One region of the Stenotrophomonas sp. YJH_SMC_43 genome, then DNA from elsewhere that is predicted to be linked to it. Evidence: predicted binding sites of a transcription regulator. Region 1 holds the regulator's gene; the other holds the start of a gene.

Region 1 (15,840 bases):
GCAGCGTACGTGCCGGGGCCGCCTTCACGACCGGTGCGGCAGCTGCGACCTGTCGCGGTACCGGCGCCGCCAGCGGACGCGCCGGAATGGCCGTCGTGCCCTGCGATGCCAGCCGGAAGCGGGCCACGGCTTCGCCCAGCTGCACGGCCTGGTCTTCCATCGCACGCGCGGCGGCGGTGGCTTCCTCCACCAGCGCAGCGTTCTGCTGGGTGGTTTCGTCCATCTGCACCACGGTCTGGTTGACCTGCTCGATGCCGGCGCTCTGTTCCTGCGATGCGGCGGAGATCTCGGCCATGATGTCGGTCACGCGCTGCACCGAGGCGACGATCTCGCCCATCGTGCTGCCGGCCTGGTGCACCAGGCTGGAGCCTTCGGCGACCTTGCCCACCGAGTCGTCGATCAGGCCCTTGATTTCCTTGGCGGCGGCGGCCGAGCGCTGGGCGAGGGTACGCACTTCGCTGGCAACCACGGCGAAGCCACGGCCCTGTTCGCCGGCACGGGCGGCTTCCACCGCGGCGTTCAGTGCCAGGATGTTGGTCTGGAACGCGATGCCGTCGATGACGCTGATGATCTCGGCGATTTTCTTCGACGAGGCTTCGATGGCCGACATGGTGGTCACCACCTGGCCGACCACCTCACCGCCCTGCGAGGCGACGCCATGGGCGCCGATGGCGAGCTGGTTGGCCTGGCGGGCGTGTTCGGCGTTCTGGCGCACGGTGGAGGTCAGTTCCTCCATCGAGGCGGCGGTTTCCTCCAGGTTGGCGGCCTGCTGCTCGGTACGGCGCGACAGGTCGCTGTTGCCCGAGGCGATCTCGCCGGCGGCAAGCGTGATGCTCGAAGCGCTGGCCTGGATCTGGCTCACGATCTGGGTCAGCTGCGTAACCGTGGTATTGGCATCGTCACGCATGCGCGCGAACACGCCGTTGAACTGGCCGTCCATGCGCGCGGTCAGATCGCCGGCGGCGATCGATTGCAGCAGCTGCGAGAGCTGGCCGAGGTTGCCGTCGGCCACCTGCATCATGCTGTTGAGCTGCTCGATCATCACGCGGAAATCGTGATCGAAGCGCTGCGCGTCACCGCGCTGGCTGAAGTCGCCCGCAGCGGCGGCCGAGGCCAGGTGCTGGATCTGCGTATTGATGGCCAGCAGGCTGGCCTTGGCGGCGTCCATCGATTCGTGCAGGATCGCGCGGCTGCCTGGCAGGCGGCGTGCGTCCGGGGCGAGGTTGCCGGTGGCGTACTGGTTGAGTACTTCAATGGCATCGACGATTGCATCGAGGTGTTCGAAGATCACCGTGTTGATGCCGTTGGCCAGCTGGCCATAGACGCCCGGGAAATCTTCCGGAATGCGGTGGCTGATGTCCGGGCCGGCATGCATCTGGGCCATCAGCTGGGTCTGCTCGCTGAAGCGGCGCAGCATCGCGGTCATCTCCGCGGTGGCGGCCAGCATCTTGCCGGCCTCGTCCTTGCTGGTGGCCTGGGTGCTGACGCTGAGGTCGCCGCGGGAAACTGCCTGGATGGCATGCACGGCCTTGCCCAGCGGACCGGTGACCGCGCGCGAGATGATGATGGCCAGCGCGGCGGCCACCAGTGACAGCAGTACGATGCAGCCGATGATGGCGATCATACTGTTGCGATGGGTGGCGTTGGCGTCGGCGATCTTGCCGTCCATCTGCCCGGCGATGTGGGTGCCCAGTGCCTTCATTGCAGCGAACAGGTCGCGACGTGCCGGGCGCGACTGCTCGTCGGAGATCTGCTGCGCCAGGGCGCCGTCACCGGCGGTCACGGCGTCGCGCATCGCCTTGTTGGCGGCGAAGTAGCGATCCAGCTGCGTTCTGGCCGCGCGATAGAGTTCGCGCTCCTTCTCCAGCGCCGGCAGCGCCGAGTACGCCGCCAGTTCGTCATGCACGGCTTTGGCGGTGTCGTCCATGCGCTTGTTGTAGTCGGCGACCTTCTCCGGCTGGTCCAGCATGCTCAGCTGGGCCAGTTCGTAGGTACGGAACTCACCGAGCTGCGAGCGCGCCTCGCCCAGGTGCTGGACGGAGGGGATATCGTTGCCGGCCATCTCGCGCAGCTGCGCGTTGGCTTCGCTCAGGCGCAGCAGGGCGAACGCGCCGAGGACCAGGGTCATCAACGTGGTGAGGGTGAACCCCACGGCCAGCTTGCGGGCGATGGGCAGATCGTGGAACCACTTCATGCAGGGTGCTCCAGGTGGGCAGAGTGCCGGCGTCCGTGCGCCGGTTTGGGGGTGGTTGCAGAGCGAACGGTGGTGCCCGGTGGGGGTTCGGTGACGGCCGTCAAAGCGAAATAGCGGCGCAGTCCGGATGGACTTTATGGACGCAGATCACATTCGGTTGCGTAGGGATGACGGCGCGAAAGTGCCGCCGTGGCGGGGCTTGCGCTGGTGTGACGTAGTTGCGCGCGAAACCGTCGCGTTGACGGAGTTCACGGAATGCAGGGCGCAGTGGGTTGGGGGCAGATCCCTTGGCAGGGCGCGCACAGACGAAAACCGCCGCCCGGAAGGGCGGCGGTCCAGTACACGCCTGCAACGTGGATCAGGCGGCCTGCGGCATCCGCAGCGAGCGCACCAGCCCGCCGATGTCGACGATCAGGGCCACGCGGCCATCGCCGAGGATGGTGGCACCGGACACCCCGCCGATGCGGCGGTAGTTGTTCTCGATGTTCTTCACCACCACCTGCTGCTGGCCGACCAGCTCGTCCACTTCCAGTGCGATCTTCTGGCCATCGCCTTCGACCACGACCACCAGCGATTCGCTGCCCGGTGCACGGTTGCCGTAGCCGTAGTATTCGCTCAGCGACAGGATCGGCAGGTACTCGCCACGTACGCGCAGCACGCGGCCTTCGCCGGCCATGCTGCGGATGTCCTCGGCCTGCGGCTGCAGGGCCTCAAGCACATAGGCCAGCGGCAGGATCAGGGTTTCGCCCGCGACTGCCACGGTCATGCCATCGAGGATGGCCAGGGTCAGCGGCAGGCGGATCAGCGTGCGGGTGCCGTTACCAAGGCTGCTTTCGATCTGCACCTCGCCACCCAGCGCCTGGATGTTGCGGCGGACCACATCCATGCCGACGCCACGGCCGGACAGGTCGGTGACTGCATCGGCGGTGGAGAAACCAGGCTGGAAGATCAGGTCCCAGACCTGCGAATCGGTAGGATTGTCCGGCACTGCCAGGCCGCGTTCGTGGGCTTTGGCCAGGATCTTGGTGCGGTCCAGGCCGCGGCCGTCGTCGCTGACTTCGATGACGATGTGGCCGCCCTGATGCGAGGCTGCCAGGGTGATGGTGCCGGTTTCGTCCTTGCCCGCGCCGCGACGCACGTCCGGCATCTCCAGGCCGTGGTCGATCGAGTTGCGCACCAGGTGCACCAGCGGGTCGGCGATCTTTTCGATCAGGCCCTTGTCCAGTTCCGTGCCTTCACCGACGGTGCGCAGGCGGACCTGCTTGCCAAGGCGGCTGGACAGGTCGCGGACCAGGCGCGGGAAGCGGCGGAACACCGCATCGACCGGCAGCATGCGCACGCCGATCACGGCTTCCTGCAGGTCGCGGGTGTTGCGTTCCAGCTGGTCCAGGCCGGCGAACAGGCTCTCGGCGTGGACCGGGTCCAGTGCGTGCGAGACCTGCTTGAGCATGGCCTGGGTGATGACCAGTTCGCCGACCAGGTTGATCAGCGCATCGACCTTGTCGACGCTGACTCGGATCGAGGTTTCGGCTTCCTGGCTGGCGCCGCCGCTGGTGGCGGGCGCTGCAGGCGCCGCCGGTACGACGGCAGCCGGTGCGGAAGGGGCGGTTGCAATGGGCGCCTGTGTAGCCAGGCTCGGCGGTGCGGCCGGACGGATGTCCAGTTCGCAGTCGTCCAGTACCCAGGCGAAGGTGTCTTCGATCTTGCTGCGCGGCACCTTGCCGACCAGGCCCAGATCCCACGCCAGGTGGGCCTCCAGCGGGTCGAGCTGGGCGAAGCCGGGCAGGCGTTCCATGCGCGCGGCGACCTGCAGCGAACCGAGATGCTCCAGTTCGCGGATGATGCGCAGCGGGTCGTTGCCGCTCATGAACAGCGACGGTGCCGGGGTGAAGCCGATCTGCCAGGCTTCCGGCGTATCGTCCACCTTGGCCGCGACGGCAGCGGGGGCGCTCGGTGCGGCCTGGCCGGAAAGGACCGCTTCCAGGCGCGCCTTCACCGCAGCGACTGCAGCCGGATCGGCAGCCTGGCCGTGTTCGGCTTCGCGCAGCAGGGCGCGCAGCACGTCCACCGAGGACAGCATGGCGTCGACCGCGTGGCCTTCCAGCGCCCGCTTGCCGGCACGCAGTTCATCGAGCAGCGTTTCCAGCACGTGGGTCAGGCCGGCGATCGTATCGAAGCCGAAGGTGCCGGCGCCGCCCTTGATCGAGTGGGCAGCGCGGAACACCGAATTGATGATCTCCGCGTCCTGCTGCCCCGATTCCAGGGCCAGCAGGCCAGCCTCCATCGCGTCGAGGCCTTCGCGGCTCTCCTCGAAGAAGGTGGCGTGGAAGCGTTGCAGGTCCATGCTCATGGCAGTGGTGGTCCGGAAGCGAAGAGGGGGAGCGGTGGCGGGCGATCAGCCCAGCACTTTCTGCACGGTGGCGACCAGCTGTTCGGGATTGAACGGCTTGACCAGCCAGCCGGTGGCGCCGGCGGCCTTGCCTTCGGACTTCTTGTCGGCGGCCGATTCGGTGGTCAGCATCAGCAGCGGGGTGAACTTGTAGTCCGGCAGCTGGCGCAGTTCGCGAATCAGCGCGATGCCGTCCATGTTCGGCATGTTGACGTCGGTGACCACCGCATTGAAGCGCTGGCCCTTGGCGCGACCGAGCGCGACCGCGCCGTCTTCGGCTTCTTCGACGGCAAAACCGGCCGAGGTGAGGGCGAAGGAAACCATCTGGCGCATCGACGCCGAATCGTCCACCACCAAGATACGTGCGCTCATGCAGCGTTCTCCACAGATTTCAGGTTGTCATGGGTTACGTCCAGGCCCAGGGCCTGGGTGACGCCCAGCAGGCGCGCGGCGTCACGGAAGGTTGCAGTGCAACCGTGGAAGCCGGTGCCGAGACCTGCCTCGCGGCGGGCCTGCACGAACGCACACAGCACCTGCACGGCGGCCGTGTGGATGCGGGCGACCTGGCTTGCATCCAGGGTCAGCTCGCCTGCCTGCGCCACCAGCGGGGCGAGGCGGTTCTTGAGCTCGGTGGTGCTCTCGATGCCGAGATCCCCACCCAGTTCGACAGTACTCATCGTTGCTCCGGACAAACGGTTCCGTGATCCATAACGGCACCCCGGCGGGGTTCTTTAGGGGAATCGACGCGGTGCGCCGATGCGGTGTTGTTCGGGGACGGGAGATGCCAATGCTGCGCATCGGCACCTGCAGTCCCCGACAGGCACCGCGTCGGCGCAAAGCGCCGACTCAACTCAACAGCCGTGTGGCGTCGAGCAGGATCATCGGACGCTGACTGACCCGGGCGACGCCACGGAACAGGTCGTTGGAAATCTGGCAGATGCGCGCGGTATCAGGCGGCTCGATCTGCGAGTCGGTAAGGTTGGCGACATCTTCCACCGCCGACACGCGCAGGCCGATGGTTTCGCCGTCTTCCTCCAGCACCACGATGCGGGTCTGCGAATCGTCTTCGGCAGCGGCCGCACCCAGGTGCAGGCCGAGATCCATCACCGGTACCACCTGGCCCCGAAGGTTCATGATGCCGAGCATCGCTGGTGCGGTGCCGCGCAATGGCAGCAGGGGAACTGGCAGCACCACTTCCTGCACCTTCAGCAGTTCCAGCGCATAAGCCTGGGTGCCGCAACGCAGGCGCAGCCAGCGCGAGGTGCGCTCGCCGGCGCGGCGGTTCTGCGGATGCGGGCTGCTGGCGGGCTGGAGAGCCTGTGCCTGCAGTTCCTGCCAGGTGCCGGGACGGTTGGCGGTCGGGGCATCCACGGCAACGCGGGGCGGCGGCGCGACGGCAGCGGGCGCAGCCGGGGCAGGCGCGGGCGCAGGGCGCGGCGCCGGGGGCGCTACCACGGCCGGGGGCGGCGTGGGGACATCCGCGCCGCCGGCAGCGGCCTCGAACGCAGCCTGCAGGCCGGGGCTGTCAGTGTGGGCGAGGTGATGGCTGTCGGCCGCGTCGGTCTCGTAGATCACTTCGTCGGGCAGGTCGTCCCAGGTGGGCTCCGGGCCGGCCTTGGCCGGGGCCGTCTCGTGGATCACCTTGTCAGGCAGATCATCCCAGGTCGGTTCCCGCTCGGGAGCGGCGACCGGCATTGCGGCGGCCTCGAAGGCGGCCTCCAGTGCTGCGTCGTCCTCTGCCGGTGCAACGGCAACAGTCTCCGTTTCGTAGATCACCTCGGCAGGCAGATCGTCCCAGGTGGGTTCGCGCCCGGCCGTTGCGGCGGCCTCGAAGGCGGCTTCGAGCGCGGCGTTGTCCGCGGCAGGCGCCGCGGCGACGGTGTCGGTTTCGTAGATCACCTCGGCCGGCAGGTCATCCCAGGTCGGCTCATGGTCCGGTTGCGATATGCTGGCCGGGGCCGGGGCGACGCTGTCCGGCGTTGGAAGCACGACGGCCGGAGCGATCGCTTCGCCCAGCAGTTCGTCCAGATAGTCGTCCAGTACGCCGGTGCTGTTCATGCGGCCTGCTCCAGGGCGCGGGCATCCTCACCGAGGATCCAGTTCAGTGCGCGGCGATAGGCGGCCAGGCCGCGGCCCGGGTACTCCTCACCAACGCTGGGCAGGGTCAGGCCTGCGGCATTGCTGATGCGGGTGTCGATCGGAATGGCGTCTTCCCAAACGCGGGTGCCGTGACGATCCTGCATCGTGCGCAGCGATTCGTTGCCGGCGCGGGTGCGGCGGTCGAACAGGGTGGGCAGAATCGAGATCGGCAGCGGGCGGCGGCGCGAGCGCTCGACCATCTCGCCGGTGCGGACCATCCCCTCCAGGCCATGCAGAGCCAGCGGCTCGGCCTGGGTGGGAATGATCAGGCGGTCGGCCGCGGCCAGTGCGTTGATCATCAACAGACCGAGGGTGGGTGCGCAGTCCAGCAGGATGTAGTCGTGCTGCCCCTGATGGCGGGCAAGCGCGTTCTGTAGGGCCAGGCCGAGGCCGGGCTGGTTGGCGCTGCGGCGTTCCAATGTGGCCAGCGCGGATTGTGCACAGACATAGTCCAGGCCGTGGATGCTGCTGGCATGGCACAGGCTGGAAAGATCGGCCGGCGGTGCGCCGAACAGTTCCAGCACGCCGGCCGGCGGCGGATCGACCGGCACGCCGAAGGCGCGGCTGAGCGAGGCGTGCGGATCGAGGTCGATCAGCAGCACGCGATGGCCAAGCGCGGCCAGGCCACGGCCGAGGGCGAGGGTGGTGGTGGTCTTGCCGACTCCGCCCTTCTGGTTGGCGACTGCCCAGATGCGCATCGGTTTACTCCTTCATTGCCGGGGGAACGGCGGCGCCGACGCGGCTGCCAGCCGGCACCGGCGGCAACTTCACCGGTGCGATGGGGGAGGTGGGGGCGGTAGCCGGAGTTGCCGCGGCTTGCTCGGTGTCGGTGCTTTGGGTGGCACCGGTGGCTGCGTTCAGGCGCTGGCCGAGCGGGTCCACCGAATGCGAGGTGTCGGCCAGGATGATGACCATCACCCGACGGTTGCGGTTGCGGCCCTGCGCGCTGTCGTTCTCTTCGCGCGGGCGGAACTGGCCGTAGCCGACCATCGCCAGCCGCGACGGTTGCACGCCCTGGTCGGCGAACAGGTGCACCACGCTGGCCGCGCGGCCGGCCGACAGTTCCCAGTTTGAAGGGAAGGTGGCGGTAGCAATCGGTACATTGTCGGTGTGCCCTTCCACGCGCACGCTGTTGGGCACGTCACGCAGCACCTCGGCCAGGCTGGCCAGGGTCTGCCGTGCATGCACGTCCAGCGCGGCCGAGCCGGTGGGGAACAGGATGTCGCTGTTGATCTCGACTTCGATCCACAGCTCGGTGCGGCGCACGCTGATCATGCCGCGGTCGATCAACGGCGCCAGTGCAGCGGTAAGGCGGTCGGCGATGCTGTTGAGCTGGCGCTCGGCGCGCGCGATCTGCTCCTGGTTGTGCACCGACACCGGCATGCGCATCTGCGAGGCCATCGATGGCAGCAGGGTCGGGTCGTGCGACGGTGCAGGCGCTGAGGGTCCGATCTTGGTGCCGGACTTGATCACCGAGGGGCTGTCCCAGCCGCCCCCCTGCACCTGTTTGTTACCCACCTGCACCGGATTGATGGTGCGCGGTGCGCCGCCGAAGGCATCGGTCAGCGCGTCGGCCATGATCCGATACTTGCCCTCGTTGACCGAGGAAATCGCGTACATGACCACGAAAAAGGCGAGCAGCAGCGTCATCAGGTCGGCATAGGGAATCGCCCATGCTTCGTGGTTGGCGTGCTCTTCGTGGTGCTTGCGGCGGGCCATGTCAGTGCAGGAAGCCGGAAAGGTTGGTTTCGATGTTGCGCGGGTTCTCGCCCTGGGCGATCGAAATCAGGCCTTCGATGACCATTTCGCGATCGCGGGTGTTGTGCGAGATCACACTCTTGAGCTTGGCGGCCACCGGCAGGAACAGCAGGTTGGCCGAGGCGATGCCGTAGATGGTGGCGGTGAACGCGGCAGCGATGCCGTGGCCCAGCTTGCTCGGGTCGGCCAGGTTCTTCATCACCGCGATCAGGCCGAGCACGGCGCCGATGATGCCCAGCGTGGGCGCGTAGATGCCCATCGCCTCGAATACCTTGGCACCGGCCTGGTCCTGGTGTTCCTGGCTGCCCAGTTCGATTTCCAGCATGTGCCGCATCGATTCGGGCTCGACGCCGTCCACCAGCAGCTGCAGGCCCTTGCGCAGGAACGGGTCCTGCTGCGCTTCCACCTGCGATTCAAGGCCCAGCAGGCCCTGGCGACGGGCGATGTTGCTCCACTCGACGATTTGCTGGATCAGTTCGCGGCGATCGCTGTGCGGCGGGCGCACGACCCAGCGCACGATCTTGAACGCATGCTTGAACACCGCCGGCGAGGTATGCAGCAGGATCGCGGCGACGGTGCCGACGATGACGATCACGAACGCCGCAGGCGACCACAACGACGCCAGGCCGGCGCCCTTGAGGATGCTGCCACCGACCAGCGAGGCCAGGGCGAGAAAGAGTCCAATGAGGCTGAGTCTATCCATGGTTCCGGTATCGGCGTGTATGAATGGGACTTGAGACACCGGTAGATCGCGTACAGACGGTAGTCACAGTTTTCGGGTCGCCGGGCGACGCCCGGCGGGGGTCATCGCAGTCCGTCCACGTCCAGGATCAAGGCCATGCGACCATCGCCGATCAAGGTTGCACCTGCATAACCACGCAGGCCGCGCAGGGCTTTCGGCAGCGGCTTGATGACCACTTCCTCGCGCCCGCGCACCTGGTCCACGACCAGCCCGAAGCGCGCTTCGCCGGCCTGCAGCACCACGATGGTCAGCAGGGGCGAGGCGGCCGGCGTCACATCCAGCCACTGGCGGAGATCGACCAGCGGCAGGGTGTGCGAGCGGCGGTCGAGCACGGCACGGCCATCGAACCAGCCCAGCGACGTGCGCGGTGCGTGCAGCACTTCCATCACGCGCGCCAGCGGCAGCGCGTAGACGTCCTCACCGGCCTGCACCAGCAGGGTCGGCAGGATCGCCAGGGTCAGCGGCACGCGGATCAGGAAGCGGCTGCCACGGCCCAGCTCCGACTGGATCTGGATCTGGCCGCTCAGTTCGCGGATGCGTGACTGCACCACGTCCATGCCCACGCCGCGGCCGGAGATGTCGGTGACCTGCTGCTTGGTCGAGAAGCCGGGCAGGAACACCAGGTGCAGGCATTCCTCGCTGCTCAGGCGCGCAGCGGCTTCCGGATCGATCAGGCCCTTCTCGCGTGCCTTGGCACGCAGCTTTTCGGGGTCGATGCCGGCGCCATCGTCCTGCACCTCGATGCTGACGTAGTCACCTTCCTGCTGCGCCGAAAGCCGCACGTGGCCCATCCGCGGCTTGCCCTGCGCCTCGCGCAGGTCGGGCATTTCCACGCCATGGTCGATGGCGTTGCGGACCAGGTGCACCAGCGGGTCGGCCAGCGCTTCGACCAGGTTGCGGTCGAGCTCGGTCTCGGCGCCGATCAGTTCCAGGTCCACTTCCTTCTTCAGCGAGCGGGCGACGTCGCGGGCCACCTTGGGGAAGCGGGAGAAGACCTTGCCCACCGGCTGCATGCGGGTACGCATCACCGCCGACTGCAGGCGGGCCGTGGCGATGTCCAGTGTGGACACGGCGCGGTCCAATTCTTCATCGCGCAGGCGTGCACGCAGGGTCTTGAGCCGATTGCGTGACAGCACCAGTTCGCCGATCAGGTTGACGATCGCGTCCAGGCGCTTGGTGTCTACGCGTACGGTGTGTTCGGCCTCGGCCAACGGCTTGGCGGCCGGCTTTGCCACCGGTGCCGGTGCGGCGACCGGGCGCGGGGCTGCAACCGGCGCCGGTGCCACGGCGGCAACAGGCTTGGTGCCCGGTGCGGCGCCACCGTGCAGCTGGTCGAGCAGGGCTTCGAACTCGTCTTCGCTGATCAGTCCGTCGTCGGCTTTCTTCGCTGGTGCGACCGCGGTCGGCGCGTTGCCACCATGCAGCTGGTCGAGCAGGGCCTCGAATTCGTCGTCGGTGATCAGGTCGCTGCCACCCGCGGCGGGTGCTGCGGCGGCGGCGGGTGCCGCCACGGCACCGCCGTGCACGTCGAACTGGGCGATCAAGTCCGGCGGCGCATAGCCCGGCTCGGTGCCGGAGGAAACTGCATCCAGCATCGACTGCAGGTAGTCCAGCGATTGCTGGGCCGCGTCGAAGTGATGGGCCTGCAGCACCGCCTGGCCGGCACGCGCGGCGCCCAGCGCTTCTTCAGCGGCATGGCACAGCTCCACCATGGCGGTGACGCCGAGGAAGCCGGCGCCGCCCTTGAGCGTGTGATAGCCGCGGAACACCGCGTTGAGCTGATCGCTGTCCTGCGGTGCCTGCTCCAGCGACACCAGCTGTTCGCCGAGGCGATCCAGGATTTCCTGTGCCTCGATGATGAAATCGGCAGTGATGTCGTCGGATACCGCGCTCATGCTTACAGCCCCAGATCCGACAACAGGTCGTCGGCGTCGTTCTGCGAGACCGCGTGGCGGTCCAGTCCCTTCAGTGCCGGCCCGGCCAGTTCCGGGTCGGTGCGATGCTGTTCCGGTGGCAGGCCGAGTGCGCCGAAGCCTTCGTGCACGCGGCGGACGATGCCCACCACGCGACGGATGATCTGCCCGGTCAGGTCCTGGTAGCTCTGGGTCAGGGCGATCTCGGTCAGGTTGTGGCGGATGCGCTCGAGCTGCGCGTCCTGGCCCGGCTGCAGGCCTTCGGCGCGCAGCTGTTCGGTCAGGCTGCGGCATTCCTCGGCCAGGTCCAGGGTGCGGTGCGTGGCCTGCTCGGTCATCGCCACCACGTGGTCCAGGCGCGCGCAGGCATCGTCCAGTTCCCCGGCTTCGCTCGGCACGGTCGGCAGTTCACCCAGCGCCTGCCCCAGTTCGCGGGCCAGCCGCGAGAGCCCACTCATCATCGGCTGCGTGCGCAGCGCGACCAGTCCGTCGATGCGCTGCCGCCAGGCGGCTTCGTCACCGGACTCGAGTGCGTCCAGGGCCTCCTGCAGGCGCAGGGCGAGGGCGCTCTTGTCGACCGTGGTATCCATCAGGCGCTGGCCGCCAGGCGTTCGAAGATCTTGCCGAGCTTCTCTTCCAGCGTCTGCGCGGTGAACGGCTTGATGATGTAGCCGTTCACGCCGCTCTGGGCGGCTTCGATGATCTGTTCACGCTTGGCTTCTGCGGTGACCATCAGCACCGGCAGGGTCTTCAGCTTGGCATCGGCACGGATCGCCTTGAGCAGCTCGATGCCGGTCATCACCGGCATGTTCCAGTCGGTGACCACGAAATCGAACGGCTGGCTCTGCAGCAGCGACAGCGCGGCATGCCCGTCCTCGGCTTCGGCGGTATTGGTGAAGCCCAGATCGCCCAGCAGGTTCTTGACGATTCGACGCATGGTCGAGAAGTCGTCGACGATCAGGATGCGCATGTTCTTGTTCAAAGCAGAATTCCTTTGTTGTTCATTCCGGACGGCCGGGGGCAGCCGCCTCGGGGATGTTCATTCTTCGAGGCCGGCGTCGGCGGCCTCGAACAGCTTCAGCCGGCCACGCAGGCGCAGTACCGCCTGGCCGTGGATCTGGCAGACCCGCGACTCGCTCACGCCGAGCACCGCGCCGATCTCCTTCAGGTTCAGTTCCTGCTCGTAGTACAGCGAGAGCACCAGCTGTTCGCGCTCGGGCAGGTGGCCGATGGCCTTGCCCAGCTCGCGGCCGAACTCGCCGCGCTCCAGCACCTGCTGCGGGGTCGGGCCGCCCTGGGCCACGGTGTCCAGCTCGCCCTGGTCCTCGATGCGCGATTCAAGACTCAGCACCTGGCCACGGGCAGCGTCTTCCATCAGCCGCAGGTACTCGGGCAATGGCATCTCCATCGCGGCGGCCACTTCGGTGGCGCTGGCGGCACGGCCACTGCTCTGTTCCAGGCGGCGGATGGTGGCGGCGGCATCACGTGCACGGCGGTGCACCGAGCGCGGCACCCAGTCGCCACGGCGGATCTCATCGATCATCGAACCGCGGATGCGGATCGAGGCATAGGTCTCGAACGAAGCCCCCTGGTCGGCGTCATAGCTGCGCGAGGCTTCGATCAGTCCCATCATGCCGGCCTGGATCAGGTCGTCGACCTCGACGCTCGCCGGCAGGCGTGCGGCCAGGTGGTGGGCGATGCGCCGCACCAGGTCCGAATGCTGGGCGATGACCTCGTTGGCCGCCGTGCGCTGGACTTCCCGGTACTGGGCTGCGCCTTTCATGCGGCCACCCCGCGCTGCTTGAGAATACGCTCGAGGAAGAACTCAACGCCGCCGCGCGGTTCGGTCGGCGCCTGCCAGCGTGCGGTACGGCGGGCAATCTCGGTGATCGCCAACGCGGCCGGGCTGGACGGGTAGGCCTTTACCACTGGCTGCTGGCGCTGCACCGACAGGCGCAGCCAATCATCCTGCGGCACACAGCCCAGATAGTTCAGCGAGACATCGGCGAGGAATTTCTCGCAGACCCGGGTCAGCTTTTCGTACAGCACGCGGCCCTCGTTGGGGTCGCGCACCATGTTGGCCACCACCTGGATGCGGTCCACGCCGCGCTCGCGCGACAGCACCTTGATCAGCGCATAGGCGTCGGTGATCGAGGCCGGCTCGTCACAGACCACCACCACGGTGTCCTGCGCGGCCTGGCAGAAGGTCAGCACGCCATCGGTGATGCCGGCGGCGGTGTCCACCACCATGATGTCCAGTTCGCGTTCCAGTTCGGAGAACACGTTGACCAGGCCGACGTGCTCGGCCGGGGCCAGCTCAGCCATGTGCCGGCGCCCGGACGCGGCCGGGACCACCAGCACGCCGTTCGGGCCTTCGACGATCACATCGTCCAGCGAGCAGCGGCCGGCGACCAGGTCGGCCAGCGTGAAGGTGGGGTTCAGCCCCAGGATCACGTCGATGTTGGCCAGGCCGAGGTCGGCGTCCAGCAGCAGCGTGCGCTTGCCCATGCCGGCCAGTGCCACGGCCAGGTTGGCCGAGACATTGGTCTTGCCCACACCGCCCTTGCCGCCGGTGACGGCGATGGTGCGCACAGGGCCGAGCGGCTCGCTGCGGGTGGCCGACAGCGGGAAGGTCTTGGTCAGCTTGGCGTACTCACGCGACGGCATGGTTCAACTCCGGGTTGCAGGGCATATCGGCCGCTCGGCGCAAATCTTCAAGGCGAAGTACAAGATTGGCTGCACTGGCCCGGTGCAGGTCGTCCGGAACGTCCTGGCCATCGGTCACCCAGGTGATCGGCAGGGCGTGGTCCACGGCCACCGACAGGGCGTTGCCGAAGCGGCCGGTCTCGTCCAGCTTGCTCAGCACCAGGCCCTGCAGGTTGGCGGCGCCGAAGCGGCGGACCACCTCGTCCATGTCGCCGAAGCTGGTGTTGGCCGGAAGCACCAGCAGGGTGCGCACCTGGCGGGCGGCGCGCAGCCACTGCAGCTGGGCGGCCAGTGCGCGGTCGCGCGGGCCCAGGCCGGCGGTGTCGATCAGTACCAGCTTGTAGTCCTTCAGGCGTTCCAGCAGCTGGTCCAGGTCGGTGCCGCTGTTGGCCTCGTGCACGGCGATGCCGAGCTGGCGGCCGTAGCCGTACAGCTGCTCGCGGGCGCCGATGCGGGTGGTATCGGTGGTCACCAGGGCGACGTCACGCGGGGCGTGCTTCTCGGCGAAGCGCGAGGCCAGCTTGGCGATGGTGGTGGTCTTGCCGGCGCCGGTCGGGCCGACGAGGGCAATCACGCCGCCTTCCTCCAGCGGGTCGACCGGGGCGATCGGCAGCTTGCGCGAGATCAGCCCCAGCATCAGGCCACGGCCACGGTGGGCTTCGGTCTCCAGCGGGATCTGCATGGCCACGTCGCGGGCCAGGCCGGCGTCGAAACCGTACTCGTCCATCAGGTCCAGCGCGGTGGCGCGCACCGGGCAGCCACGCAGGCGCTCGTCGGTGAAGCGGTTCATCTCGCGCTCGATCACCTGGCGCATGCCGGCCACTTCCTGGCGCAGCTGGCGGATCTCGGCGTCGTCCTGGGCGACCACGGTCAGCACCGGGGCCGGGGCGAGGGTGGGCTCCGGCGAGGTTTCGATGACGGCGTCGGCCACTGCCGGTTCGCTGGCGGCGATCTCCGGCTGTGCTTCGGTCGGAGCCGCGCCCGGCAGCGGCGGCGGCTGCACGGCGGGGGCCGCGCTTTCGTGATGCATCTCGTGCGGCGGGTCGACCTGGAAGCGGGCACGGTTGGCTGGCGCGCTGGCGGCCGGTGCCGATGCCGGTGCAACGATGGCCTCGGCGAACGGGGCGAAGATCTGTTCGGGCAGCGCCGGTTCGTTGACGGCAGCGCGGGCCAGGGTCGCGGCGAAGCCGGTGCTGCCGCGGGTCGGCACGATCTCGTCGGCGCTGTCCAGGGTACGGCCGGTGGCACCGACCGCGGCGCGGGCGAGGGCGGCCACGGCCGAGGTGGTCGCGGCAACCGGTTCCGGAGCGGGGGTGTTGCTGCGACGGCGGGTGACTGCGGCAATGACGGCATCGGCGGCGGTGCGCGGCTTGGGTGCCGGCGGCGGTGCCACGTCACGGCGCGAGGCTTCCAGTGCACGCTGCACGGCGCTCTCGTCATAGTTCGCGGCGGCGACGATCTCGATGCCTTCCTCGATCCGGCGGTTGGACAGGATCACGGCGTCAGGACCATGTTCCTTGCGCACCAGGTTCATGGCCGAGCGCATGTCGGCGGCGACGAATCGTTTGATTTTCATGCTGTGGTCACGGGACGAAGACGGCGGGGTGGCGGTCGGAGAACTCGGGTGGTCGGTGGTCTGCACGGTGCGGGTTCCCCTTGGTGTCTATCTGTTGCGTTGGTTTGAAAGTGGTGTCTGTTTTCTGGCGCATCGGTGGGCGGCGTCAGCTGATCGTTCCGACCAGCTTCAGTCGCTTGTCCTCCGGCACCTCGCTGTAGGCCAGGACCGACAGCGACGGGACGCTGTGGCGGACCAGGCGCGCCAGCGCGGCGCGCACCGGGCCCGGTACCAGCACGACCGCCGGCTCGTTTCGCGCTTCCTGCTTGCTGACACATTCGGCCAGGCTCTGGTGCAGTCGCTCTGCGAGTCCGGGTTCCAGCGCGGCGCCGTTGCCCTGCGTGGACTCCTGCAAGACACGTTCCAATTGCGGGTTGAGGGTGA
Region 2 (15,840 bases), on a different contig from region 1:
GCGGTGTACATGCGCGGGGACTACACCAACGTCGATCCGCAGATCACCACGTTCCTGGAAGAGCACAAGGCCGTGGGCGTGCCGCTGTACGTCGTGTACGGCCCGGGCGCACCGCCGACCGTGCTGCCGACCCTGCTGACCCAGGCGGTGGTCGAGGAAGCGCTGCTGCGCACCGCACGATGAAGTGGCAACGGCCAGCGCTGCTGTGGACAGCGGTGCTGGCCGCCGGCCTTGGACTGTGGGCCGGGCATCGATTGGCTCCTGCGCCGGCTGCGCCTGAGGCCATGCCAGCGGCGCCCGCCGTTGCGGCTGCGGCACCCGCCTTGCAGGTTGGCGACAGCCTGCCCGCATTGTCGCTGCCCGATCTTGATGGCCGGCCGCTGGACCTGCGCCAGCACGCTGCCGGTCGCCCGCTGTTGATCAATGTCTGGGCCAGCTGGTGCGCTCCGTGCGTGGAAGAAATGCCGGAGCTTGCCCGCTTCGCCCATGCCCAGGGCGACAACGGCGTGCAGGTGCTGGGCCTGGCACTGGATACCCCGGAAGACGTGCGCGGTTTCCTGCAGCGTGTCCCGGTGGATTACCCGATCGTGATCGAGACCCCGGGGCTGCGCGATGCCAGCGTGCAGCTGGGCAATACACAGGGCCTGCTTCCCTACAGCGTGCTGTTCGATGCACAAGGGCGGCTGGTGAAGGCAAAGCTGGGACCATTCGCCCACGGCGAGATCGACAGCTGGGTGAAGTGAGGGGGCTTTTTGCAGGGCTTGCAGCCCTGCACCCGGCTCAATGCAACGCCAACAGCCAAAGCGGGCGTTCCGCGGGTTGGCGGGGCGATGTCGGAGTGCGGGGACGCTGCAAGTACGTCCCTGTAAGCTTGGCAGCCGCATCCATGCGGCTGACACCCCGCACTCCGACACCGCCCCACCTCTGACAGATCTTCGCGGCTGTTGGTAGGTGTCGACCTTGGTCGACACATCTGTCAGATATCGATATTCAGAACAGAATCAGACCCCGTGCCGACCAACGGTCGGCACCCACCAAAGCAGAACGCCGTTCCGACAGATCGCGGAAAACTGTCGAAGGCGGGGTGGGTCCGGTTGAGGGGGCGTGAGCCGCATGGGCCCGAGGCATGCCTCGGGCGGGTTGGGCAGGACGCCCAACCCTGGTCTTGCCGTGTGCGCAGGACAGCGCACACGAGCAAGCGGCGACCGAGCTTACATGGACGTACTTGCAGCGTCCCCCTCAACCGGACCCACCCCGCCAGCCCACGGAAAGCCAGCTTTTGACGTTGACGTTGCTCCGGCTTGTAGCGGGTGCAGGGCTGCAAAGCCCTGCAACAAAACCCTCCTTGACCGTAGCCCCTCCGCCACGGAGAATTCCGCGACTAATTCTCATTTGCTGTTGCGCAGGATGCGGGCGGCAGCCTTCCGGGCCCTCCTCCTTCGATGTTCAAGAACGTCCTGTTCCAACTGCACTGGCTGCTGGGCATCACCGCCGGTGCCGTACTGGCCGTAATGGGCCTCAGCGGCGCCGTACTGTCCTTCGAGGACGAGCTGTTGCGCGCCGCCAATCCCGGCTTCGCCGAGATTGCCGAGCACCATGCCGATGGCCAGCTTCCACTTGCACTGAGCGAACTGGTGCCGCTGCTGCAGGCCGGCAGTGAACGCCCGCTGCAGCGCCTGCGTGTGGATGCCACCGGGCAACGGCCCTCGGTGGCACGCTTCGCCGGCGGCAAGGAACACTGGGTCTACTTCGATCCGTACAGCGGCGAACGATTCAGCGCCCTGCGCGGGCAGGCGTTCTTCGATTTCGTCGAGGACCTGCATCGCCACCTCGCCGCCGGCGAGCGTGGCAAATGGATCACCGGCAGCTGCGCCATCGCGCTACTGTTCTTCACCCTGTCCGGACTCTATCTGCGCTGGCCGCGACGCTGGTGGCACTGGCGCAGCTGGTTGGCGGTGGAGTGGAAGCGCAGCGGCCGTGGCTTCCTGTGGAGCCTGCACTCGGTGGTCGGCACGTGGGTGCTGCTGATCTACCTGATGAGTGCGCTGACCGGCCTGTGGTGGTCCTTCGACTGGTATCGCAGCGCCGCCAACACCCTGCTTGGCGTCGCACCGGCCGCCAAGCACAAGATCGCCACCGGTGCCGCCCTGAACCTGGAACGCGTCGAAGCCACGCTGTACGCACTGCCCGGCGTGCGCACCGGCTACATCGACCTGCGCCTGCCGGAGAAGCCCGGGCAGGCACTGAATGTACGCGTGATGGCCGGTGATCCGTCGCAGCGCGGCGGCCAGCATGACCGCGCGCATGATCTGCTGCAGCTCGACCCGGGCACGGGTGCCACACTCGATGCCCGCCCCTATGCACGCCAGGGCGTCGGCGCGCAGCTGGCCACCAGCGTGTTCGCGCTCCACTCGGGCAGCTACTTCGGCGTGCCCGGGCGTGTCGTGGTGATGCTCAGCAGTTTGGGCATGAGCCTGTTCTTCATCACCGGCTGGATGCTCTATCTGGACCGCCGACGCAGCCAGCGCGCTGCGCGTGGCCTGCGCCAGTCGCTGCCAGCAACGCCTGCCGATGGCGGTGGCACGCCGTGGCTGGTGGTGCATGCCAGCCAGAGCGGACTGGGCGAACAACTCGCATGGCGCGCAGCCGCGCAGCTGCAGGCATCCGGTCATGCGGTGCAGGTGCTGCCGCTGGCCCGCGTCGATGCCGTGCAGCTGGCACGCACCGCGCAGGCGCTGTTGGTACTGAGCACCTTCGGCGATGGCGAACCACCGGATGCGGCGCGAGGTGCTGCACGACGGCTGATGGCACAGACACTCGACCTGTCAGGCCTGCAGTTTGGACTGCTGGCGCTGGGTGATCGACAGTACCCGCACTACTGCGGCTTCGGCCGCCAGGTTGATGGCTGGCTGCTCGGCAACGGCGCGCGCCCGTTGTTCGACCGCATCGAAGTCGATGCCGCCTCGGTCGCGGCGCTGCGCCAATGGCAGCTGCAGCTGGGCGCGCTGACCGGCATCGCCACCGATGACAGCGTGCTGCCGGCGGCCACGCAGATGCATGAGTGGCGGCTGCTCGGCCGCGACCGGCTCAACCCGGGCAGCGTGGGCGGCGCCATCTGGCGCATCTGTCTTGCGCCACCGGCCGAGGTGCAGTGGCAGGCGGGCGACATCCTGCATATCGCGCCCCGGCACAACGCGCGGCATGCCGGCGCGGTGCTGAAGGCACATGGGCTGGATCCCCTGCAGCCACTGCTGATCGACGGCCAGCCGCGCACGCTGTTGGCGCTGGCCAGCGAACGCGAACTGCCGGATGCCGATGCTGCGCTGGCGGTACAGGATCCGTGCCTGTGGCTGGCAGGGCTGCCGATGCTGCCCGGACGCGAATATTCCATCGCCTCGTGCACCGAGGATGGCGCGGTGGAACTGGTGGTACGACTGGTGCACGACGACACGGGCCGCGCCGGGCTCGGCTCGGGCTGGCTGTCGCTGCATGCACCGATCGGTGCCAGTCTCGTCGCCCGCGTGCACCGCAATCCCGGGTTCCACCGCGTCGCCGGTGCACCGATGGTGCTGATCGGCAACGGCACCGGCATCGCGGGCCTGCGCAGCCTGTTGCGCGAAGCCGCGCATGCAGGCGAGCACGGGCACTGGCTGCTGTTCGGCGAACGCCAGCGCGCGCATGACTTCCTGTTCGCCGACGAGATCGAGGCCTGGCAGGCCAATGGTCATCTCGCGCGGGTGGACCTGGCGTTCTCGCGCGATGGCGACGGTGGCTATGTACAGGATCGCCTGCGTGCGGCGGCCGATGCCCTGCGCAACTGGATGCAGCGTGGTGCAGTCATCCACGTGTGCGGTTCGCTGCAGGGCATGGCCGAAGGCGTGGACCAGGTACTGCGTGAAGCACTCGGTGATGAGGCGGTGGAAACACTGCTGGAGAACGGCCGCTACCGCCGCGACGTGTATTGATTCCTGCCAGCGCGCATTGGCCTGAGCCGAGCATGGGCTCGGCTCTACAGTGTGCCTGCAGCCGATGTAGAGCCGAGCCGACGCTCGGCTGATTCCCGGCCAGCCGACAAGGAACCGCAGGCTAGGCCGCCGCAGCGCGCGCCTCTGGCATCGACTGCAGACGGAACGCGCCCACCGCTTCCGCCAGCGCATGCACCTGCGCCTGCATCTGCGCTGTCGAAGCACCCGCCTCTTCCACCAGGCTGGCGTTGCGCTGGGTACTGGCTTCCATCTGCACGATGGTCTGGTTCACCTGGGCGATGCCGGCATGCTGGTCCTGCGACGCGCTGCGGATACCGGCCAGCAGATCCGCCAGTTGCTGCACGCTGCCGACAATCTCGCCCATCGTGGTGCCGGCCTGTTCGGCCTGCTGGTTGCCCTGGCCCACACGCGCCACCGAATCCTCGATCAGGCCCTTGATCTGTTTGGCCGCCTCCGCGCTGCGTTGTGCCAGCAGGCGCACTTCTGCGGCCACCACGGCGAAGCTGCGGCCCTGCTCGCCCGCGCGCGCGGCTTCCACCGCAGCATTCAGCGCGAGAATGTTGGTCTGGAAAGCGATGCCATCGATCAGCTGGGTGATGTCGCCGATCCGTCGCGAGGCCTCGCTGATGCCCTGCATGGTCGCGACCACCTGGCCAACGGCCTCGCCACCGCGCTGGGCCACTGCCGCCGCGCCCTTGACCAGCACGTCGGCACGGCCCGCGGCATCAGCATTGCGGCCAACGGTATCGGTCAGCTCGTGCATCGACGCCGCCGTCTCTTCCAGGTTGGCCGCCTGCTGTTCGGTACGCTGCGACAGGTCATGGTGACCGGCAACGATCTCGCCAACGCCGGCATCCAGGCTGGACGTGGCGTGCTGGATGCGGGTGACGATGCGGCCCAGTTGCGCGACGGTGGCGTTGGCATCGTCGCGCATGCGTGCGAACACGCCTTGCAGCTCACCTTCCATGCGCACGCTGAGGTCGCCGCGGGCCAGCGCGGCCAGAAGCGCCTGCAGATCGCCGAGGTTGGTCTCGAAGGTGGTCAACAGGCGATTGATGCTGGTCGACAACGTACGCACAAAGCCCTGCTTTCCCTCCAGCGCGATGCGCCCGTGCAGGTCGCCGTGCGCGGCGGCGTCGACCAGTGCGGCCACTTCGGTTTCCAACAGGGTTTCCAGCGCACGGCTGCGCCACTCCACCGCCACACCAAGGAAGTGACCTTCGTCGATGATGGCGTTGGCAATCAGCTGGTAGCGCACCCCTGCATGGCCGATCTCGCGCTCCTCGCGCTGGCGCACACCGGCCAGGCTGGCCAGTGCCGGATGCAGGCGCACCGCATCGCTCGCCACCAGATCTTCAACCTGGAGGTCAAGCTGCTCCAGCAGCGCCGGATTGGCGTAGGCGACCTGCCCTTCCGCATCAATCACCATCAGCCCGGTCTGCGCGCTGTCCAATGCCTGGCGCACCCGGGTATTGCCGCGCGCCACGGCACGCTCGGTCTCGATGCGCGCACGCAGGCGCTGCTGCATGTCGACCAGGCGCTGGGCCAGCTGGCCGATCTCATCATTGGCGTTGTAGACGCGCAGGGTGGTGTCGAGGCGGTCGTCAGCGATATCGCTGGCGAAACGCAGGGTGTCCTGGATCGGCTGGCGCACCGCACGGAGCACCAGCATCAGGCTGGTGATCAGCACGCCGGCCACCAGCAGCAGGGTCAGTGCGAACAGCACGCTCATCGTGCGTGCGCCGGCCTGCTGGCGCGCCTGCGCCGTGGCCAGCGCCGCCACCTGCGCCTGCTGGAAGGCGGCCAGCGCCGGTGCTACGCCCGCGGCGGTATCCAGCAGCGACTGCGCTTCCACATCCAGGCCGACGCGGGCAGCGGTATACCCCAGCAATGCGGCCTGATACGCATCCATCCCGGTGCGCAGGGTGTCCTGCGCATCTGCGGGAAGGCCCGCCAGCGCGAGGTCGAACGGCAGCTTTTCCTCGCTGGCGCGGTCGGCGTGAGTGGAGTCACCGTCGAGCAGCAGCAGTGCCTCCTGCCTTCGCATCTTCTGCAGTGACAACGCCAACGACGGCCGCTGCAGCGCATCCACCTGTACCTGCAGGGTATCGGCGGCCTGCTGCAGCTGCGCGGCGAGGCCGGCATCACCACGACCCATCTCGTCGACACGTTCGAACAGGGCGGCCACACCCTGCGAGAACGCGTCGGCGGCTTCGGTCAGCGCCTGCAGGGCCTTGCGCCGGCCAGTATCCATCGGCGTCGCGCGCAGCGCCTGCAGATCGACCTGCAGTGCCTTCTGCGTGGCCAGCAGCTGCGCGCGGTCGGCATCATCGAAACTGCGTGCATACTGGGTCTGCAGGCGACGCGCTTCGGCCACCCGCGTGGACAGGCTGGCTGCCAGATCGCTGCCGCGCTGGTAGCTGGCCTGGCTGCGCGCAGCCAGTGCGTTGGCATGGCCGGTCCAGGCGTAGACAGCGGCGATCGCGACCAGGCCCAGGCCACAGACCCACAGGGTCGCCTTGAGCTTGTTGGCCACGCTGAGCCGATGCGGCTGCAGCCAGCGCAGCAGGCCGGGGGACGCCGAGTGCAACGCGGCAAGGCGCGTGCGCAGGGACCGGAGGTGGGGGACAACGGCCGACATGACAGACTCCAGGCGGAAAGACGCACCTGTATCGGCCGGATTCAGGGCAACTTTAGCGCCTTCTTCGTCCGGGTCCCCCGGTCGCGGGTGGACGCGGCCTTTGTACAGGGTGCAAGCGACGGGGGCATGACACGGGCACCGCGCTTGACCTCAACCACGGTTGGGGGAGCACAGTGGACGTTCCTCCCCGCCCGGTGTCTCCATGACGACGCTCGATGTCCCCCGCTACCTGCAACGCCTGCAGCTGGATGCGCCGCCACCGCGGACCCTGGCCGGCCTGACCCTGCTGCAGCAGCGCCACAACGCACTGCTGCCCTTCGAGACCCTCAGCTGCCTGCTGCGCGACGCGGTGCCGATCGACCTGGACAGCGTGCAACGCAAGCTGCTTGACGACCGCCGCGGTGGTTACTGCTTCGAACTCAATGGCGGCCTGCTGGCCCTGCTGCAGGCACTGGGCTTTGATGCGCAGCCGCTGAGTGCGCGCGTGCTGCTGGCAGCGCATGACGGCGAACTGACCGCGCGTACCCATCTGCTGCTGCGCGTGCATGTGGATGGGGACGACTGGCTGGTGGATGCCGGTTTCGGCAGCCTGACCCCGACCGTGCCGCTGCGGCTGCACGATGCGCAGCCGCAGGCCACGCCGCATGAGCGCTACCTGCTGCAGCGTCTGCCTGACGAGGGCGACTTCGTGCTGTCAGCCGAATCCAGCGACGGCTGGCGGGCGATGTACCGCTTCGATCTGCAGGCGCCTGCACCGATCGACAACGTGGTGGGCAACTGGTACGTATGCACCCACCCCGATTCCAGCTTCCCGGGCCAGCTACGCGTGTCGCTGACCGGACCGGACTGGCGCCGTACCATCGGCAGCGGCAACTACACCGAGTACCGCCCCGGGCAGGCGCCGGACAAGCGACCGCTGCATGATGTGGGTGATGTGCGTGACGTGCTGCAGCAGCGCTTCGGCATGCAGCTGCCGGACGACCCGCGACTGGACCCGGCCATCAATGACTGGCTGCAGCGCTCGCGCGCCGCGACCTTGTAGGGCCGAGCCCATGCTCGGCTGAGCTGGAGCGGCTGGGCCAACAGCAGCCGAGCGTGGGCTCGGCTCTACAGAGCTGCGCGCGCCTGCAGCGCAATGCGGTTGCCTTCGCTGTCGCGGATCTCGGCCACACGCCAGTCACCCGCGTCGGCCGGGCCGAAGCGCAGCTCAGCTCCCGATTGCAGTGCACGGTCGAGGCTCGCATCCAGGTCATCGACGCCGATGTAGATGCGGGCGCCCTGCTCGGAGGGCCGGTAGTCCGCGCCGTGCACCAGCGCAATGCTGGCACCGGCGGCGTCATCGGAGAACGGCAGGTAGGCCATCCGGCAGTCGTGCAGCACGATAGGTTCGTCCACCGCGACCTGCAGCCACCGCTGGTAGAACGTGATGGCCCGGTCCAGGTCACTGGCCGGGATTTCCACATGCAGGATCGGGTTCACTGGCACGCCTTGCTCGGTCCACTCAGATGATGCGCAGGGTAATCGCCTTCAGCACTGCACGGGTGCGATCGCGAGTGCCCAGCTTGTCGAGTATGGCCGACACGTAGTTCTTCACCGTGCCTTCGGCCAGGAACAGGCTGCGCGCGATTTCCTTGTTGCTGTATCCCCCGGCCAGCAGGCGCAGGATCGCCACTTCGCGTTCCCCGAAGGTATCGGTGGGCGGTGCTTCGTCGTGGAAGCGGTAACGGGCGCGCACCGGCTCGGTGCTGACCGGCAACAGCAGGGTTTCACCCGCGGCGACGCGCTCGATCGCTTCACGCAGGTCTGCGGGCACGGCGTCCTTGAGCAGGAAGCCCTGTGCGCCGGCCTCGCTGGCACGCAGCAGCAGATCACTTTCATCGAAGGTGGTCAGCAGCAGGCACGGCGTGGCATCACCGCGCGCGCGCAGCTGGCGCAGTGCCTCGATGCCGTCCATCCCGGGCATGCGGATGTCACTGAGCACCACATCCACGCGCTGGGCAGCCAACGCGTCCAGCAGCGCCTGGCCCTCTTCGGCCTCCAGCACCACGTCTACCCCCAGGCCCTGCAGCAGCGCGCGCAGACCCGCACGCACCAGCGCCTGGTCATCGGCCAGGGCAACGCGGATCGCGGCGCCACTCATGCCGGCAACCATGCGGTCAGGTGCATGCCGCCCTGTGCGGTTCGCGCCAGCTCCAAACGCCCCTGTACGGCCGCCAGGCGCTCGCGCATGCCGGCGATGCCATTGCCCTCGCGGATGCGTTCGGCGCGCTGGCCGTCATCGCGGATATCGATACGCAACCGGGAATCCTCTTCACTGATCGTCAGCCAGACGGTGTCTGCATTGCCGTGGCGGGCGGCGTTGGTCAGGGCTTCCTGCACCAGCCGCAGCACGGTCTCGGCCATCAACGGGTCAGCCACGCGCACCCCGTCGCCGATCTGCAGCTGCAGCTTTGGTCGTGGGAAGGGTGCGGCCAGCGCATGCAGTGCGGTGGCCAGATCGAGGCCGCGATCATCGCGCATCGATTGCACCACCTGGCGGATGTCGGCCAGCAACTCGCCGGACAACCGTTCCACCAGCACCAGTCCCTCGCGGCCGGCCAGTGCTGGGTCAGCGGCCAGGGCGCGCAGGTTGAGCCGCATCGCGGTGAGCTTGTGCCCAGCCACATCGTGCAGCTCACGCGCCAGGCGCAGGCGCTCGGCATCGCGTGCGCTGTCGGCCAGCAGCGCGCGGGTAGCCAGCAGGTCGGCGTTGACCCGGGCCAGGTCATCGCGGGCCAGCGCCGTGCTGCGGGCATAGTGGGCGGTCAGTGCGGCGAAGGCCTGGAAGCCGCCATAGAGCAGCACGACCAGCAGCGGCTGGCTGAAGCCGCTGTGGCGCAGCGCGGCATACACCGCCAGGTTGGCCAGCAGCGCAACGCCCAGCACGAAGCGCGGCGGCCAGTGCTCGGCCAGCTGTGCGACCAGCACCACCAGCAGCACCGGAGCAGTTCCGGTACGCGGCTGCAGCGCAACCAGCGCAACCGCCAGCAGCGCCTGCAACACCGCAGCGACGGCGCGCACGCGGGATGGCATCGACGCCCAGCCGTGCACCACGAACAGCAACAGGAACACGGCAAGCAGCAGCAGGCTCAGCCCGGCACCGTTGCGCTGTACAGCGAACGACAGGCCCACCGCCAGCACGGTAACCAGGCCGGCAAGGCTGAGAGGACGCAAGAGATGGCGGAACAGGCTGGGCATGGCCAGATGCTGACCGCCGCACACGCCGGCGGCAATGGGTCCAGCGCAGAAAGTGACTTCTGGCACGTCGAATCGATGACCACTGGCCCTGAACCCCGTGCACCGCGCCACCCAGACTGGCGCCACACCGCCACACACACTTCCGGAGCCACTGCCATGATCCGCACCGCCCTGCTCAGCACCGCCCTGACTGCACTGGCCCTGGCCGCCAGTGCCCACGCCGCCGACCTGGCCGTGACCGTGCACGACGTCCACGCGCAGAGCGGCACCCTGCGCGTTGCGCTGGTCGACAGCGCTGCCGCCTGGGACGGCAAGGCCAAGCCGGTGCAGGCCCAGCAGGCGGCGCCCAGCGGCGACAGCGCTCACTTCACGTTCAAGGGTATACCGGCCGGCAGCTATGCCGTGCTGCTCACCCACGACGAGAACGACAACGGCAAGCTCGACACCAACCTGGTCGGCATGCCGGTGGAAGGCTACGGCTTCAGCAACAACCCGCAGGTGATGCGCAAGCCGACCTTCGACGAAGCACGCGTCAACGTGCCAGCCGCTGGCGCCGCCATCGACATCACCCTGCGCTGATTCCGCATCCAGACCCGAGGCCACCATGGACCGTCGCCGCTTCCTTCGTACCTTGCTCAGCAGCAGTGCCTGCCTGGCCCTGGGCGCCACCGCGCTGCGCAGCGCTCCCGCCTTCGCCGGCGACCCGGCGCGGTTCGCGCAGGGTATGCAGGAACACCCCTGGCTGCTCGGCTGGCGCAGCGTCGGCAGCGAAAGCCTCGGCCCGGCCACCGTGCAGCTGCAGGGAAAGCTGCCGTCAGGCCTGGCCGGTACGCTGTACCGCAACGGCCCGGCGTGGACCGAGCGCGATGGCTTCCGCTACGACCACTGGTTCGACGGCGACGGCATGGTGCATGGCTGGCGTTTCAATGGTGATGGCAGCCTGACCCATCACGGGCGCATGGTCGCCACGCCGAAATTCACCCGTGAACAGAAGGCCGGCCGCTTCCAGTATCCGGCTGCCGGCACCAGCGTTCCCGGTGCGCTGGCGGTACGCAACAACGATGATGCCAACGTGGCCAACACCTCGGTGACGATGATCAATGGCCGCCTGTTCGCGCTGTGCGAATCCGGTTCTGCGTTCGAAGTGGACCCCGATTCGCTGCAGACGCTCGGCCCGGTCACCTGGCGCCCGGACCTGGCCGCGCTGCCGTTCTCGGCGCACCCGCTGACCGATCGCGACGGCAGCCTCTGGAACTTCGGCTCGATCAGCCTGATGGGGGGCCATGGCCTGCTGGTCTGGCACATCGGTGCGGACGGCCAGCTGCGCAGCGCCAATGTGATCGAAACACCCGAGCATGGCTACCTGCATGCCTTCGCGATGACCGACCAGCACCTGGTGTTCGTCATGATGCCGTTCGATTTCACCGGCGCAGGTGGCAGCTTCTTCGAGCGCATGCAGTTCGCACCGCAGCGTCCTGTGCGTATCGCGGTGGTCGCCAAGGATGCGCCGGACAAGGCGCAATGGTTCGAGGCCCCGTTCGCGGCGATCTATCACTTCGGCGACGCGTTCACCCGCGATGGCGGCATCGTGCTGCGCGCAGTACGCCATGACGACATCAACGAGGCGCGCTCGCCGATGAAGGAAGCGATGGCCGGTGACGGTGCACATGCGGCCAACAGTGGCGCCAGCCTGGTCGAGCTGCATCTGGACCTGCGTCGTGGACAGGCCCGCTGGGAGACGTTGGGCATCAGCGCGGTGGAGTTCCCGTTGTTCGACCCGCGCTCGACGAACACACGTGGCGCACGGCTGTATGCGCCGACCATCGACGGCCCGACCACCGCACCGTACTTCAACGCCGTGGCTGCGTTCGACATCGATCGCGGGCGCCGCCAGCGGTGGAACTACGGGCCGGACATCATGGCCGAAGAGCATGTGTTCGTACCGCGCCCGGGCAGCCGCGAAGCTGACGATGGCTGGCTGATCGGCACCCTGCTTGACCCGGTCAACAAGCGCAGTGGCCTGGCGGTGCTGGATGCGCGCCATGTGGATGACGGCCCGCTGGCACAGGCCTGGCTGCCGTATGCGGTGCCACTGGGCTTCCACGGCACTTTCGCCGCGCACGGCTGAGTCCACGCTACGCGGACACCGTTGTTGGCATGCTGGGTCTCCCCTGCCCCGTGGAGTCCTGCATGTCCTTGGCCGACCATCGAAGTACGCTGGCACCGCACGGTTTCCTGCGCGTGGCGATCAACCTGGGCAACCCGGTGCTGGCACAGGGCGATGCGCGCTCACCGCGCGGCCCCTCGCTGGAACTGGCTACCGCATTGGCGCAACGGATGGGGGTGCAGGCACGCTTCACCTGCCACGATGCCGCAGCCTCGGTGGTTGCCGCAGCGGGCGAAGACGGCTGGGACCTGGCTTTCCTGGCCATCGATCCGGCACGCACCGACCGCATCGCCTTCAGTGCCCCGTACGTGGAGATCGAAGGCACCTATCTGGTTCGCGAGGACAGCCCTGCGCAGCAGGTGGCCGACCTCGACCGCGAAGGGCTGCGCATCGCGGTGGGGCGTGGCGCGGCCTATGACCTGTTCCTGAGCCGTGAACTGCGCAACGCCACGATCGAGCGGGCGGAGACCTCGGCGGCGGCCATCACCCTGTTCGATCAGCAGCGTCTGGATGCCGCCGCCGGCGTGCGCCAGCCGCTGGTGGCCTGGGCACAGGCGCATCCCGGCCATCGCGTGCTGGCCGACCGTTTCACCGCGATCCAGCAGGCCGTGGCGGCGCCAGCGTCGCGCCCAGCCGAGGCACTGCAGACGCTGTTCGACGAGGTGGAAGCGATCAAGACCGGTCCCTTGCTGGGCGAAGCGTTCGCGCGTGCCGGGCAGGCAGTCACGCTGGTGCGGTGACTGTAGAGTCGGGCCATGCTCGACTGCTTCTTCGAAAGACCAGTCGAGCATGGTTCGACTCTACAGATGCAAGATCGAGCACCGCGCCACGCTACAGATGCGCGTCTGCCATGTGCCGCACGTGCTCGGCGGCCTGCGCGTGCAGCCAGTCGCGGAACGCGAGGAAGCCACGATGGCTGGCCGAGCGCTGCGGGTACACCAGCCAATGTGGCCAGTCGGTCTTCAGGCGCTGGCTGGACAGCGCGACCAACTGGCCCGAATCCAGCAGCAGCCGCGCCCGCGTCACCCGCCCGAGGGCCACGCCCACGCCATCCAGAGCGGCGCGATGGTGCGCCTCCGAATCATCCAGCACCGCCACGAAGCGCGACGGCGGGCTCTGCCCGCTCAACGCGAACCAGGCGCCCCATGCCCCGTCCGGATCACCCAGCAGCGGCCACTGGGTCAACGGCACACGGTCGACGCCTCCCATGCGTTCGATCAGCGCCGGGCTCGCCATTGGCAGCAGCCATTCGTCGAACAGCGGCTCCACCACCAGACCTGGCCATTGCCCGCTGCCCAGCCGCAGCGCGGCGTCGAACTGGCGCTGCCGCTCGAAATCAATCAGGCGTTCACTCGACTGCAGGTTGATCTCGATCTGTGGGTGCTCTGCCACGAAGTGACCCAGGCGCGGCACCAGCCAGGCCGACGCCATCGACGGTACTGCGCTGATCGTCAGCACGTGCTCGGCACGTGCGGCATAGGGCTGGAAGGCTTCGTTGATCGCATCCAGATGCGGACCCACCTGGTCGAGCAGGCGCTGGCCCTCCAGGGTGAGGGTGACACCACGCGGCTGGCGGATCAGCAGCGGCTGCCCGAGCCGTTCTTCCAGCTGCCGCATCTGATGGCTGAGCGCGCTGACGGTCAGGTTCATCGACGCCGCCGCGCGCGACAGGTTGCCGAGCCGGGCGGCGGCCACGAAACCCTGCAGGGCATGGAGCGGTGGGCGGGACATCAGGCTTGAATTCCTCTCAAGGCACGCTTGCGGAAATGTCGCTTTTTGCCCGCCCATGCTGCCCGTATCGTGCAATCCACTCAAGTGGAGGCACGCTCATGAACATCTTCGGCGGCTTGTTGTTCCTGCAGGGCCACGTGGCCAGCACCGAGCTGGCACGCCAGCTGGCCAGCCCTTCCACACCTGCCCCGCAGTGCGCGCAGCAACCGGCTGCGCCTGTTCAGCCGCCGAGAACCCGTTGAACGCTCCTCACCCTGCGTACCAGCGTTGGACGTGTTCAGGCAGCCACGGGATCGGATCGATATCCAATGCCCCACAACCGTCGAGGGTGTCACGCAGCGCGCGCTCGCCGGGGCCACTGGGCAGCCGCAGGCCTTCCTCCTCCGGAAGTTGCACCGCAGCCCAGTCGTGCAGCTGGTCCATGCGCAGGCACAGGGCGGCCCGCAGCCACGCCTTCAGTGGATAGCAGCGATAGCCTTGTTTGCCCAACGCGATAATTGCACGCGACAAGGCCTGGTTGGCACCACGTACCCATTCGGTGCGACCTCCAGCCTTGTCCTGGACCGTCATCGGCGCCGGCGCGCGGTGCGCCTTGAACGGCGAACGCAGCTGCAGCTCCAGATCTCGCGCATCGCGCTCGCTTTCCGCTTCCACCAGTGCACCGGCGTCGAGGTCGAAGAACTCGAACCAACGCCGGTGCAATGCGCTGATGCGTCCGAGCGGATCACGTGAGAAACCGATCTTCGCGTAGTCTTCCCACGCACAGGGGAAGACGTAGGCGAAGACACGACCGTCGATGCGGATATCCGACTGCATGTGCGCAGGCTGCCTCGACAACAGCCCGGGTGCAACCGGGCGTTACCGTGGACGCTGCAGCGCCTCCTGCACCGCCGCAGCCACGTCGGTGTTGTCGATGTAACTGCCGTCGTTCCAGCGCACGTGCTGACGGTAGCCGGCATCAACGCCGCGCACGCGCTTGCCCAGCAGTTCCGACCCCGCGCCCTTGGCCCACAATGGCACCAGTGCATTGGAATGGTTGCCGGTGGGACGGAAACTGATCCCGGGCATGCGGCCGCGGCCGTTGTTGCGTACCGGAGAGAAGGCAACGTTCTGTGCATCCGGGCCCATCGGCATGCTGTTGTCGTGGTCGGTGGTAACGATCAGCAGGTTGCGCTCCCAGCCACCGTTACGCTCGATCCAGTCGACCACCGCCGTCACCGCGTTATTGAACTCCATGGTCTCTTCGATCAACCGGCCATACTGCGGCTGATCGCTGCACTGGCCGTAATGCCATTCGGTGCCGCAGGCACTGGTGTGTGCGGCCCAGTCGGTGGCGCCACCTTCCACCATCAGGTACAGCCCCTTGGACGAGCGCTGCTGCAGGAACTGCAGCGCGCCGCGGGTCATGGTCGCCAGATCGGGCACGCTGTCGATCTTCCTCACTCCCGAAGGCGTGGCTGCATCCTTGCCCAGCACCTGCAGGCGGCGCGCCTGCTGCAGGGTGTTGGCCACGCGCGGTACACCGATCAGCGGCCTGTCGGCCGGCAACCGTCCCTGCGCCAGTGCGGCGAACGCTTCCTTGCTGCGGATCAGGCGCCACGGTCCCGCCGGATTGCCGGCGATGGTGCTGCCCGCTTCCAGCTGCTGCCAATCCTGCTGCGACACCCACTCCCATGGATTCGCGCAGCCCTCTGCGTTTGCGGCGTCCGTGCCTTTGTTGCAGGCGCGGCCGTCGACGCTGTAGCCCGGGCCTCCGGTGCCCATCACCAGGTCCATGTGGCCCTGCGCCAGCATCTGGTGCGCAATGGCGTGATAGCTGCTACGCGATTCGTTCTGCGCTGCGAATGCGGCCGGTGTGGCGTGCGCGAACGGTACCGAAGTCACTACACCGGTCGCCATGCCCAGGCGCTTGGCGCGCAGCGTATTGAACTCGACCGGCTGGCCATCGTTGTTGTAGTTGATGGCGTTGTTGTAGGTCTTGATGCCCGAGGACAACGCGGTGCCCGCCGCCGCACTGTCGGTAGCCACCGCGGCCAGGTACTGGTAGCCGGCAAACGGCAGGTCCTGCGCAGGAACCG

The links. The regulator FliA, encoded in region 1, starts transcription of late flagellar genes. The targets are predictions, from matches to a motif close to TAAAGTTTNNCNNNCNNNGGCCGATAA.
Region 2: the regulator FliA is predicted to act here: its motif matches at 6,656-6,682, upstream of AC5QAH_RS15090 (methyl-accepting chemotaxis protein).

The regions. Positions count from the first base shown of each region.
Region 1 is NZ_JCAFVQ010000001.1:1,299,936-1,315,775, reverse strand. Features, by position in the region: gene AC5QAH_RS06165 (methyl-accepting chemotaxis protein) at 1-2,194, opposite strand, end outside; gene AC5QAH_RS06160 (chemotaxis protein CheA) at 2,553-4,544, opposite strand; gene AC5QAH_RS06155 (response regulator) at 4,590-4,955, opposite strand; gene AC5QAH_RS06150 (STAS domain-containing protein) at 4,952-5,260, opposite strand; gene AC5QAH_RS06145 (chemotaxis protein CheW) at 5,430-6,641, opposite strand; gene AC5QAH_RS06140 (ParA family protein) at 6,638-7,420, opposite strand; gene motD (flagellar motor protein MotD) at 7,425-8,441, opposite strand; gene AC5QAH_RS06130 (flagellar motor protein) at 8,443-9,183, opposite strand; gene AC5QAH_RS06125 (chemotaxis protein CheA) at 9,285-11,117, opposite strand; gene AC5QAH_RS06120 (protein phosphatase CheZ) at 11,120-11,725, opposite strand; gene cheY (chemotaxis response regulator CheY) at 11,725-12,117, opposite strand; gene AC5QAH_RS06110 (RNA polymerase sigma factor FliA) at 12,175-12,918, opposite strand; gene AC5QAH_RS06105 (MinD/ParA family ATP-binding protein) at 12,915-13,802, opposite strand; gene flhF (flagellar biosynthesis GTPase FlhF) at 13,789-15,417, opposite strand; gene flhA (flagellar biosynthesis protein FlhA) at 15,563-15,840, opposite strand, start outside.
Region 2 is NZ_JCAFVQ010000003.1:636,158-651,997, forward strand. Features, by position in the region: gene AC5QAH_RS15075 (protein-disulfide reductase DsbD family protein) at 1-183, shown strand, start outside; gene AC5QAH_RS15080 (TlpA family protein disulfide reductase) at 180-743, shown strand; gene AC5QAH_RS15085 (PepSY domain-containing protein) at 1,443-3,965, shown strand; gene AC5QAH_RS15090 (methyl-accepting chemotaxis protein) at 4,087-6,627, opposite strand; gene AC5QAH_RS15095 (arylamine N-acetyltransferase family protein) at 6,830-7,669, shown strand; gene AC5QAH_RS15100 (VOC family protein) at 7,735-8,106, opposite strand; gene AC5QAH_RS15105 (response regulator transcription factor) at 8,129-8,767, opposite strand; gene AC5QAH_RS15110 (sensor histidine kinase) at 8,764-9,864, opposite strand; gene AC5QAH_RS15115 (DUF2141 domain-containing protein) at 10,021-10,443, shown strand; gene AC5QAH_RS15120 (carotenoid oxygenase family protein) at 10,469-11,992, shown strand; gene AC5QAH_RS15125 (ABC transporter substrate-binding protein) at 12,055-12,771, shown strand; gene AC5QAH_RS15130 (LysR substrate-binding domain-containing protein) at 12,863-13,762, opposite strand; gene AC5QAH_RS15135 (hypothetical protein) at 13,861-14,004, shown strand; gene AC5QAH_RS15140 (GIY-YIG nuclease family protein) at 14,012-14,578, opposite strand; gene AC5QAH_RS15145 (alkaline phosphatase) at 14,621-15,840, opposite strand, start outside.